4 regions of the Viridibacillus sp. d25.2 genome follow, and region 2 is predicted to be linked to each of the others. Evidence: riboswitches for the same ligand, from Rfam matches in the RefSeq annotation. Region 2 holds a riboswitch; each other region holds the start of a gene.
What was found. A riboswitch is a leader RNA that binds a small molecule or an ion and turns the genes downstream of it on or off. The one in region 2 is predicted to bind S-adenosylmethionine.

Region 1 (2,204 bases), 830 kb from region 2:
GTGACAGGTTTTTTCATAGATTTATGATTAAGTGAAGTGAAAGAGATGATGCGTATTAAAAGGAATCGAATTAGGTCAACTACAAATTAAAAACCTCTGAAACTAGATGTCCCTAATTTCAGAGGTTCTTTTATTACTTCCAATTAAATCCTTTTTGTGCCAAAAATTCATTAATATGTGGTCGGCGTTGCTCTATTAAGAAGTCAGCCATTTGTTTTGTCCAGGTAGCCATTTTACGATTTGATCCACGACTAGCGTAGTAAGCTTCCATTGTTGCATCATATTCATCTAGCAATGTGTCATATTGTTCTACATCATAATTATTTTCATGTAGTACAGCTTCTACTGGTAAACGGGGTTTTGTTTCATTTCGCTTCGTAGGTACACCGATTGTCATAGCAAACAAGGGGAAAACGTATTCTGGAAGCCCGAATAATTCGCTTATTTCATTTGGATTATTACGCGCTCCACCAATATAACAAATACCATAGCCTTGGTCTTCAGCAGCAATAACGAAGTTTTGAGCGAAAAGTGCAACATCTGCAACACCTACAAGTACGTTTTCCGCAGAGTCAGCAATAATTTCTATACCATTTTTTTGACCAGCAACTTGCAGTCGTTTAAAATCTACACAAAATAAAAACGAAGCACCTGCTGTTCCAAATTGGAACTCATTATTTGAAAGTTCTCCAAGTTTTTTCTTCTTATCTTCATCCGTAACCCAAATGACGCTGTATGCTTGTACGAAATGCGAGCTTGCCGCCATTTGTGCTGTTTCAATTAAATCGATAACGACTTCTTTAGGAATAATTTCTCCTGTATATTTGCGTACAGAAGAGTGACTACGTAGTAATTCTTTTACCATAATTCGAAACCCCTTTGTGAAATAAAAATATTTACTTTCTTTAGGCTACCATAATTTAAAGTCTACTTAAATTAATTTCATATGAGTAAACAGAGTATCTATTAAAATAATTTTCAGAAAAAACAAATAAAAGTATTGACATCAGTTTGATATATCTTCTATACTTGTCAACAAGATGGAACTGAATCAAATACTCTTATCAAGAGCGGCGGAGGGATAGGCCCTGCGATGCCCAGCAACCGGTGAGTGATGAACTCACAATGGTGCTAATTCCTACAGATTTTTAATCGGATCTGACAGATAAGGGGAGGAAAAATTGCGTATGCAACCCTCTTCTTAGCGAAGAGGGTTTTTGTTTTTCCATAAAATCCTCATCACACCTCCGATTTGCCATCTTAAAAAAACATTTAGGAGGAATAAATGATGACTAACTTACGTCCAGAAACTTTATTATTACACGGTGGCCAAGTAGCAGATCCAACAACAGGTGCACGTGCAGTACCAATTTATCGTACAACTGCTTACGCTTTTAATAGTACGGAGCATGCTCAAAAACTATTTGCGCTTGAAGAACCCGGTAATATTTATTCTCGTATTATGAACCCAACTGTCGATGTATTCGAAAAACGCGTTGCACTTTTAGAAGGTGGAACAGCAGCAGTAGCACTATCTTCAGGAATGGCTGCTATTTCATTTTCAATTTTAAATATTGCTCGTGCTGGAGATCATATCGTTGCTTCGGGTAGTTTATATGGCGGTACATATAATTTATTAGCCAATACTTTACCGCGCTATGGCATTACAGCTTCATTTGTAGATGAAAGAGATCCTGAAAATTTCCGTTCAGCAATTCAAAAAAATACAAAAGCGATTTATGTGGAAACAATCGGTAATCCAAGTTTAACTGTAGTAGATATTGAAGCCTTGGCAAATATCGCGCATGAAAATGAGATTCCATTAATTGTTGATAATACATTCCCATCACCATATGGTTCAAATCCAATCGAGTTCGGAGCAGATATTGTAGTACACTCTGCAACAAAATGGATTGGTGGACACGGTACAGTTATCGGTGGAGTCGCTGTTGATGCTGGAAAATTTGGTTGGACACAAGGGAAATTCCCTGACTATACTGAGCCAGATGCATCTTATCATGGTATTCGCTATGGTGTTGATGCTGCAAGTGCTGCATTCGCAACTCGTCTGCGCGTTCAATTACTACGTGATTTTGGTCCAACATTAAGTCCTGACAATGCATTCCAATTAATTCAAGGTCTTGAAACGCTACATTTACGTGTACCACGTCACAATGAAAATGCACAAAAAGTTGCAGAATATC
Region 2 (2,204 bases):
TTTTAGGTATTCTCTTCCTAGTAATCGGTTTAGTATTTATTTTCTATCGACCTATCATGGGTTATTTCATCTCGAATATGTCAAAAGCAACGATTGAACAACAAGACATAGAGATGGCTATGAAAAATCCAGATACGTCATTTGATTTTGAGCAAGTAGCTGATTTAAATGTCAAAGATGTTGTAAAGGCACAATTCAATCAAAAGAAACTAAATGCCATTGGAGCTATTAGTGTACCTCAAGTGAATATGCGATTGCCCGTTTTATATGGTGTGTCGAATACAAACCTAGCAGTTGGTGCAGGTACGATGAAACCAGATCAAAAGATGGGGAAGGCTAACTATGCGCTAGCTGGACATAATATGAATAATGGGAAGGCACTTTTTAGCCCTCTTACAAATGCAGAGGAAGGTATGCAAGTTTATTTGACTGACTTTAAAAAAATCTATGAATATAAAATTGAAAAAATGCATATTGTACAACCGGAGCAAATTGATGTTATTGATGATACAAATGACAAAATGATCACTCTTGTCACATGTAATTATGATGGCTCTAAACGCATGATCATTCAAGGTAAACTGGTTGAAACGAAGGATTATGATAAAGCAGAAAGTAATGAAATTTTTGCAAATAAATAGCAATGAAAGAAAGATCAATCTTTTAATATTAGGTCTTCAAAAGTCCTCTTTTTTTGTTTTGAAGCTAATATATACGTATAATACTGATTTTTTCTACAATTGCGAAAATCCACTTGACGATATTCATTTCAAGGGTTATGATTCTTTTAATTATTCTAACAATTAAATAAATATTTCTTATCAAGAGAAGCTGAGGGACTGGCCCTTTGAAGCTTCAGCAACCAGCCATTTGGTCAGGTGCTAACTCCAGCGGATTTACTGATTGTCCGAAAAGATAAGAAGGAGCGAACATCGTTATCGTCAAGCCTTCTTATTTATAAGAAGGCTTTTTTATGTAGAAAGGAAGAGATTTTAATGGGATTACTTGAAAAACTGCAAACACAAGTTTTAACGGCTGACGGTGCGATGGGCACTCTATTATATTCTTACGGAATCGATTATTGTTATGAGGAATTGAATATCACTAAACCTGAAGTGATTGAAAATATTCACCAACAATATATTAAAGCTGGCGCTGACATTATTCAGACTAATACATATACAGCGAATGCCATTAAATTAGAACGTTATGGTTTAGAGAGTTCAGTAAAAGAGTTTAATGAATCGGCAATCGCAATTGCAAAACGTGCTGCGGCACCTGGAGGACAATTCGTCTTAGGGACAATTGGTGGTATTCGCGGTATTCGTAAAAGTGAAGCGACACTAGATGAGATTATAGCTGCACTTGATGAGCAGGTTGGGTATCTACTATCGGGTAATCCAGACGGTTTATTACTTGAGACATACTATGATTTTGAAGAGCTTTCATCAGTAGTGAAGCATTTGCGCAAAGTAACAGATATACCAATCATCTCGCAAGTATCCATGCACGAGCCAGGAATTTTACAAAATGGCTTACTATTAAATGATGCACTACACCAATTAGAAGCTTTGGGTGCAGATATTATTGGAGTAAACTGCCGTTTAGGCCCCCACCATACAATCCAAGCGTTTGAAGATGTTGAATTACCATCAAAGGCACTCTTATCTGCGTATCCAAATGCAAGTCTACTAGATGTAGAAGATGGCAAAATTGTTTATGAATCAGAGGCTGATTATTTTGGTCGTGCAGGTGTTTTACTACGTGACCAAGGTGTTCGCTTAATCGGTGGGTGCTGTGGTACGACGCCGAAGCATATTGAAGCGGTTAAAAAACGTATTGCTGACCTACCACCAATTGAAAATAAAATTGTAAAAAAGAAAAAAGTAATTGAGATTAAAGAGGCGACACCAGATCATCATGTGCCACTTCATGAAAAGGCGAAAAAGGAACGTACAATTATCGTAGAGCTTGATACACCTCGCCATCTTGATACTGCTGCCTTTATAGAAGGTGCGCAAATACTCAATGCAACAGGGGTTGATGCTGTCACTATGGCTGATAATTCGTTAGCATCACCTCGTATTAGCAACATGGCAATGGGCTCTATTTTGAAAATGCAAAATAATATTCGTTCCCTCGCCCATATTACTTGTCGTGATCGTAATCTAATCGGCTTACAATCACATTTAATGGGCCTAGAT
Region 3 (2,204 bases), 910 kb from region 2:
AACTAATATTTTGGTTAGTGGGAACAACGCTACTAATAGAATGATATAAGGAATGGAACGAACAAGATTGACGATAAATCCTAGAATGCCATTTAAAAAACGGTTTCGTAAAGATAAACCTTTGCTTGTAACAAATAAAATAATACCTAATGGTAACCCGATGATTAGCGAAATGCTAAGTGAAATACCAACCATGAGTAATGTTTCACCAAATGCTTTCCATATATCTGGAAGCATGCTAAGGAAATGTTCGAAATCAAATAACATCGTTAATCACCTCCACAAGCGCACCGCGCCCTTCCAAATAAGAAATGGCTCTCTTCACATTATCCGGATGACCTTGTAGCTCCATTAGGAAAATGCCAAGCGGTTTTTCTTGAATATACTCAATAGTACCGTGCAGGAAATTCCCGTGTACATCGAAGTTTTGAATCATATCTGAGATGACTCCCTCACCAGCGACATCCCCTTTGAATAGCACTTTAACCATCTTCCCTTTGACACCATTAAGAATTGTTGGCGGAAGTTCAAATGATACAACACTACTGATAAACTCTTGGGTTAAAGGCTCAACTGGATTTGCAAAAATGTCATAGACAGCACCCTCTTCAATGACTTTCCCATCTTGCATAACAACCATGCGATCACAAATTTCTTTAACAACATCCATTTCATGAGTAATCAAGACGATTGTAATATCAAGCTCACGGTTGATTTTCTTCAGTAATCGTAAAATGGAAACTGTCGTTTTTGGATCAAGTGCTGAAGTTGCTTCATCACAAAGTAGTATAGATGGGTTATTTGCAAGTGCTCGAGCGATACCGACACGTTGCTTTTGACCGCCACTTAATTGTGCTGGATAGACATCGATTTTCTCAGCTAAACCAACCATTTCTAGCAATTCTTTTACACGAGCTTTAATATGTGCCGGCGGTGTAGCTGCTGCTTTTAAAGAAAATTCGATGTTCTCCCCGACAGTTTTTTGACTGATTAAGTAAAAATGTTGAAAAATCATACCAATTTTCAAACGAGCTTTTCGAAGTTGCTCACCTTTTAGCTTCGTTAAGTCTTGACCATTTACAACGATACTGCCACTCGTTGGTCGCTCTAATAAATTGATACAACGTAGAAGTGAGCTTTTCCCTGCTCCAGAGTAGCCTACGATACCGAAGACTTCACCTTTGTTGATTTTCAGTGATACGTTCTCCACGCCCGTTACTTTACCTTTTTTTGTTTTATATACTTTCATAAGATTCTGAATATCGAGCATACTGCATCCCTCAAATCTGTTTATATTATGTAACTTCTATAGAATTACTTGGTATTTACTCTATTAAAAAATACTTCTTTCAATTTTCTGAAAGAAGTATCGTAAATGTAAATTGGCGATTTATCTTCCAGAATGTACTCATTCTGTAGGAATTGGCACCTTCCCTTTTCAGGGGGTTGCCGGACGTCATAGGGCCTATCCCTCGGTCTCTCTAGATAAAGTTCAATATTCGTTTGTAAGTTATGAACTAAATATTACTGTGTAATATTCTAGTTGTCAAACACTTTTTAGAAATTTTGTATTATTTCGAAATATCTTTATATAATTCAGGTCGTCGATCATCATACACTGGGATTCGTTGGCGAATTTCGTCAACTATAGAGAAATCAACATCGATAATCGCCATTTCTTCATCTTCTCCACCAGTCCATAATACTTCACCCCAAGGTTCAATAACCATTGACTGACCGTTGAAATTCTGTTTTTTATGGCTAATTCGATTTACTGCAATAACAAAACATTGGCTTTCAATTGCACGTGCTTGTAATAAGGTTTTCCAATGATCGATACGCGGTGTTGGCCATTGTGCAGAAACAAAAATTACTTTAGCTCCGTTTAACGCGTGTAGACGTAACCACTCTGGGAAACGAATATCGTAGCAAATAACACCAGCGGCTGGAATATCACCCAACTCAAAGTTATTTTGCTTATCACCAGCGGATAAATACAAATGCTCGTCCATTAAACGGAAAAGATGTGCTTTGTCATATTCGCTAACAAGCTCTCCTTTATTGTTATAGACGTACATCGTGTTATAGAATTCACCATCTTTTTTTGTTGATACTGAGCCACCAACTATATGAATTTGCAGTTCTTTCGAAAGCTTTTGTAAAAAATCCTTCGTACGTTCCCCGTTTGAATCTGCTAGCTCGTC
Region 4 (2,204 bases), 760 kb from region 2:
GTGATCCAGATTCAGTGGCGTTTACGAAAAAATGTGAGCAACTTGGCTGGCAAGGACAGGGTGGCCGTTTTGATGTGCTACCACTTGTTATTCAAGTAGAGGATAGAGCCCCACAAATATTCGATATTCCAGCTGAATATATATTAGAAGTACCGATTCGTCATCCAGAGTTTGAATGGTTTGAAGAGCTTGAGTTGAAATGGTATGCAGTGCCGATGATTTCGAATATGAAACTGGAAGTGGGTGGCATCACGTATGCAGCGGCTCCTTTTAACGGTTGGTATATGGGAACAGAAATTGGTGCGCGTAATTTAGCGGATGATTATCGTTATAATATGCTTCCAATAATTGCAGAGAAAATGGGTCTAAATACAGTATCTAATTCTACCTTATGGAAAGACCGCGCATTAGTTGAATTGAATGCAGCAGTTTTATATTCGTATAAAGAAGATGACGTGAGCATTGTAGATCACCATACAGCAGCACAACAATTCAAGCGCTTCGAAACTAATGAGCAAATTGCAGGGCGTGACGTAAAGGGAAATTGGACATGGCTTATTCCACCATTATCACCGGCTACAACTCATGTTTTCCATAAACCATATGACAATGAACGTAAAACGCCGAACTATTTTTATCAAAAAGCACCATATTAATTTAGAGAATCACAGGAAATATATTGCAATTCTTAATGGCTTGACGTATTATGATTTTTAAATACTACTAATTCAATAGGTTTTCTTATCGAGAGAGATGGAGGGACTGGCCCTGTGACATCTCAGCAACCGCTATTATAGCAAGGTGCTAATTCCTGCAAGTTGATTGAAAAGCTTGATAGATGAGGAGGGACTTATATACAAAGTCGATTTCTTGGAGTGAAATATAGAAGTCGGCTTTTTATTATCATGAAATAAACATGTAATACATATAATGAAAAGTTAAGAAAAAAATTTAGCTTTAATTCATAGTAAACTAATTTGAATTGAAGGGATAAATCGAATGGAGGAATATTGAGTGAGTGCGATTACGCAAAAAGAACTTTTAACTACAATTTATGAAGAAATAGATCAAGGCTTTGATGAAATTGTTGGATGGAGAAGATATTTGCATGAGCATCCTGAGCTATCTTTTGAAGAATATGAAACAGCAAAGTTTATTGCAGAAAAACTTGAGGGTTTTGGTTTAGAAGTGAAAAAAGGGATTGGTGGAAATGGTTTAATAGGTATCTTAAAAGGGGAGCAGTCTGGTAAGACAATTGCTTTAAGAGCCGATTTTGATGCACTACCAATTACAGATTTAAAAGAAGTTACTTATAAATCCAAAAAAGAAGGCGTCATGCATGCATGTGGACATGATGGGCATACAACCGCATTACTAGCGACAGCAAAAACGCTCAGTCATTACCGCAAGTATCTACATGGTAACATCATTTTCATCTTCCAGCATGCGGAGGAAAAACCACCAGGTGGTGCAAAATTCATGATTGCTGAAGATGTATTAAAAGATGTGGATTATGTTTTCGGTGCACATTTAGATTCAGGTGTTCCAGTTGGAAAAGTATCTGTTGGTGATGGCTATAGAATGGCAGCAGTAGATAAATTCGCGATTAAAGTTCAAGGGCTTGGTGGACACGGTGCAAAACCACAGCAATCCATCGATTCAATCGTAATCGGTAGTGAAATAGTAAGTTCATTACAGAAAATAGTCAGTCGTCGCTTAAACCCTTTTGATGCAGCGGTAGTGACAGTAGGGGTTTTCCATGCAGGTAGTGCTTTTAACATTATCGCAGATTCGGCGATTATTGAAGGAACAGTGCGTACAATGACAGAAGATGTTCGGAGTAAGGTGAAAGAGGAAATTTATGCAATTGTAAAAGGGACTACTGAATCAGCGCATGCAACATATGAAATTGATTATTTACGTGGCTACCCAGCGCTTTATAATCATCCAGTCGAAACTGCGCTTGTAAAAGAGTTATTTGAAAATGAGTTCGGTGTAGAATCTGTAATAGATATCGAGCCTTCAATGGGTGCAGAAGACTTTGCCTACTTTTTAAATGAAAAGCCAGGCACTTACTTCAAAGTAGGCTCTCAAAATGAAGATGAACGCACACAATTCCCGCATCATCATCCGAAATTTGATTTTGATGAAAGGGCGTTATTAACAATCGAGAAATCGTTTGTGAAAATCGTTTCACATTATCT

Region 1: another riboswitch for S-adenosylmethionine. It lies ahead of ACZLO7_RS20890 (O-acetylhomoserine aminocarboxypropyltransferase/cysteine synthase family protein); the one in region 2 lies ahead of ACZLO7_RS03125 (bifunctional homocysteine S-methyltransferase/methylenetetrahydrofolate reductase).
Region 3: another riboswitch for S-adenosylmethionine. It lies ahead of ACZLO7_RS20525 (methionine ABC transporter ATP-binding protein); the one in region 2 lies ahead of ACZLO7_RS03125 (bifunctional homocysteine S-methyltransferase/methylenetetrahydrofolate reductase).
Region 4: another riboswitch for S-adenosylmethionine. It lies ahead of ACZLO7_RS21225 (M20 metallopeptidase family protein); the one in region 2 lies ahead of ACZLO7_RS03125 (bifunctional homocysteine S-methyltransferase/methylenetetrahydrofolate reductase).

The regions. Positions count from the first base shown of each region.
Region 1 covers NZ_CM196652.1:4,272,222-4,274,425, reverse strand. The annotation lists gene ACZLO7_RS20895 (NADPH-dependent oxidoreductase) at 134-865, opposite strand; SAM riboswitch class I at 1,059-1,172, shown strand; gene ACZLO7_RS20890 (O-acetylhomoserine aminocarboxypropyltransferase/cysteine synthase family protein) at 1,289-2,204, shown strand, end outside.
Region 2 covers NZ_CM196652.1:617,751-619,954, forward strand. The annotation lists gene ACZLO7_RS03120 (class A sortase) at 1-641, shown strand, start outside; SAM riboswitch class I at 816-922, shown strand; gene ACZLO7_RS03125 (bifunctional homocysteine S-methyltransferase/methylenetetrahydrofolate reductase) at 996-2,204, shown strand, end outside.
Region 3 covers NZ_CM196652.1:4,187,820-4,190,023, forward strand. The annotation lists gene ACZLO7_RS20520 (methionine ABC transporter permease) at 1-267, opposite strand, end outside; gene ACZLO7_RS20525 (methionine ABC transporter ATP-binding protein) at 257-1,270, opposite strand; SAM riboswitch class I at 1,388-1,492, opposite strand; gene ACZLO7_RS20530 (carbon-nitrogen family hydrolase) at 1,572-2,204, opposite strand, start outside.
Region 4 covers NZ_CM196652.1:4,343,261-4,345,464, reverse strand. The annotation lists gene ACZLO7_RS21230 (nitric oxide synthase oxygenase) at 1-656, shown strand, start outside; SAM riboswitch class I at 739-845, shown strand; gene ACZLO7_RS21225 (M20 metallopeptidase family protein) at 1,015-2,204, shown strand, end outside.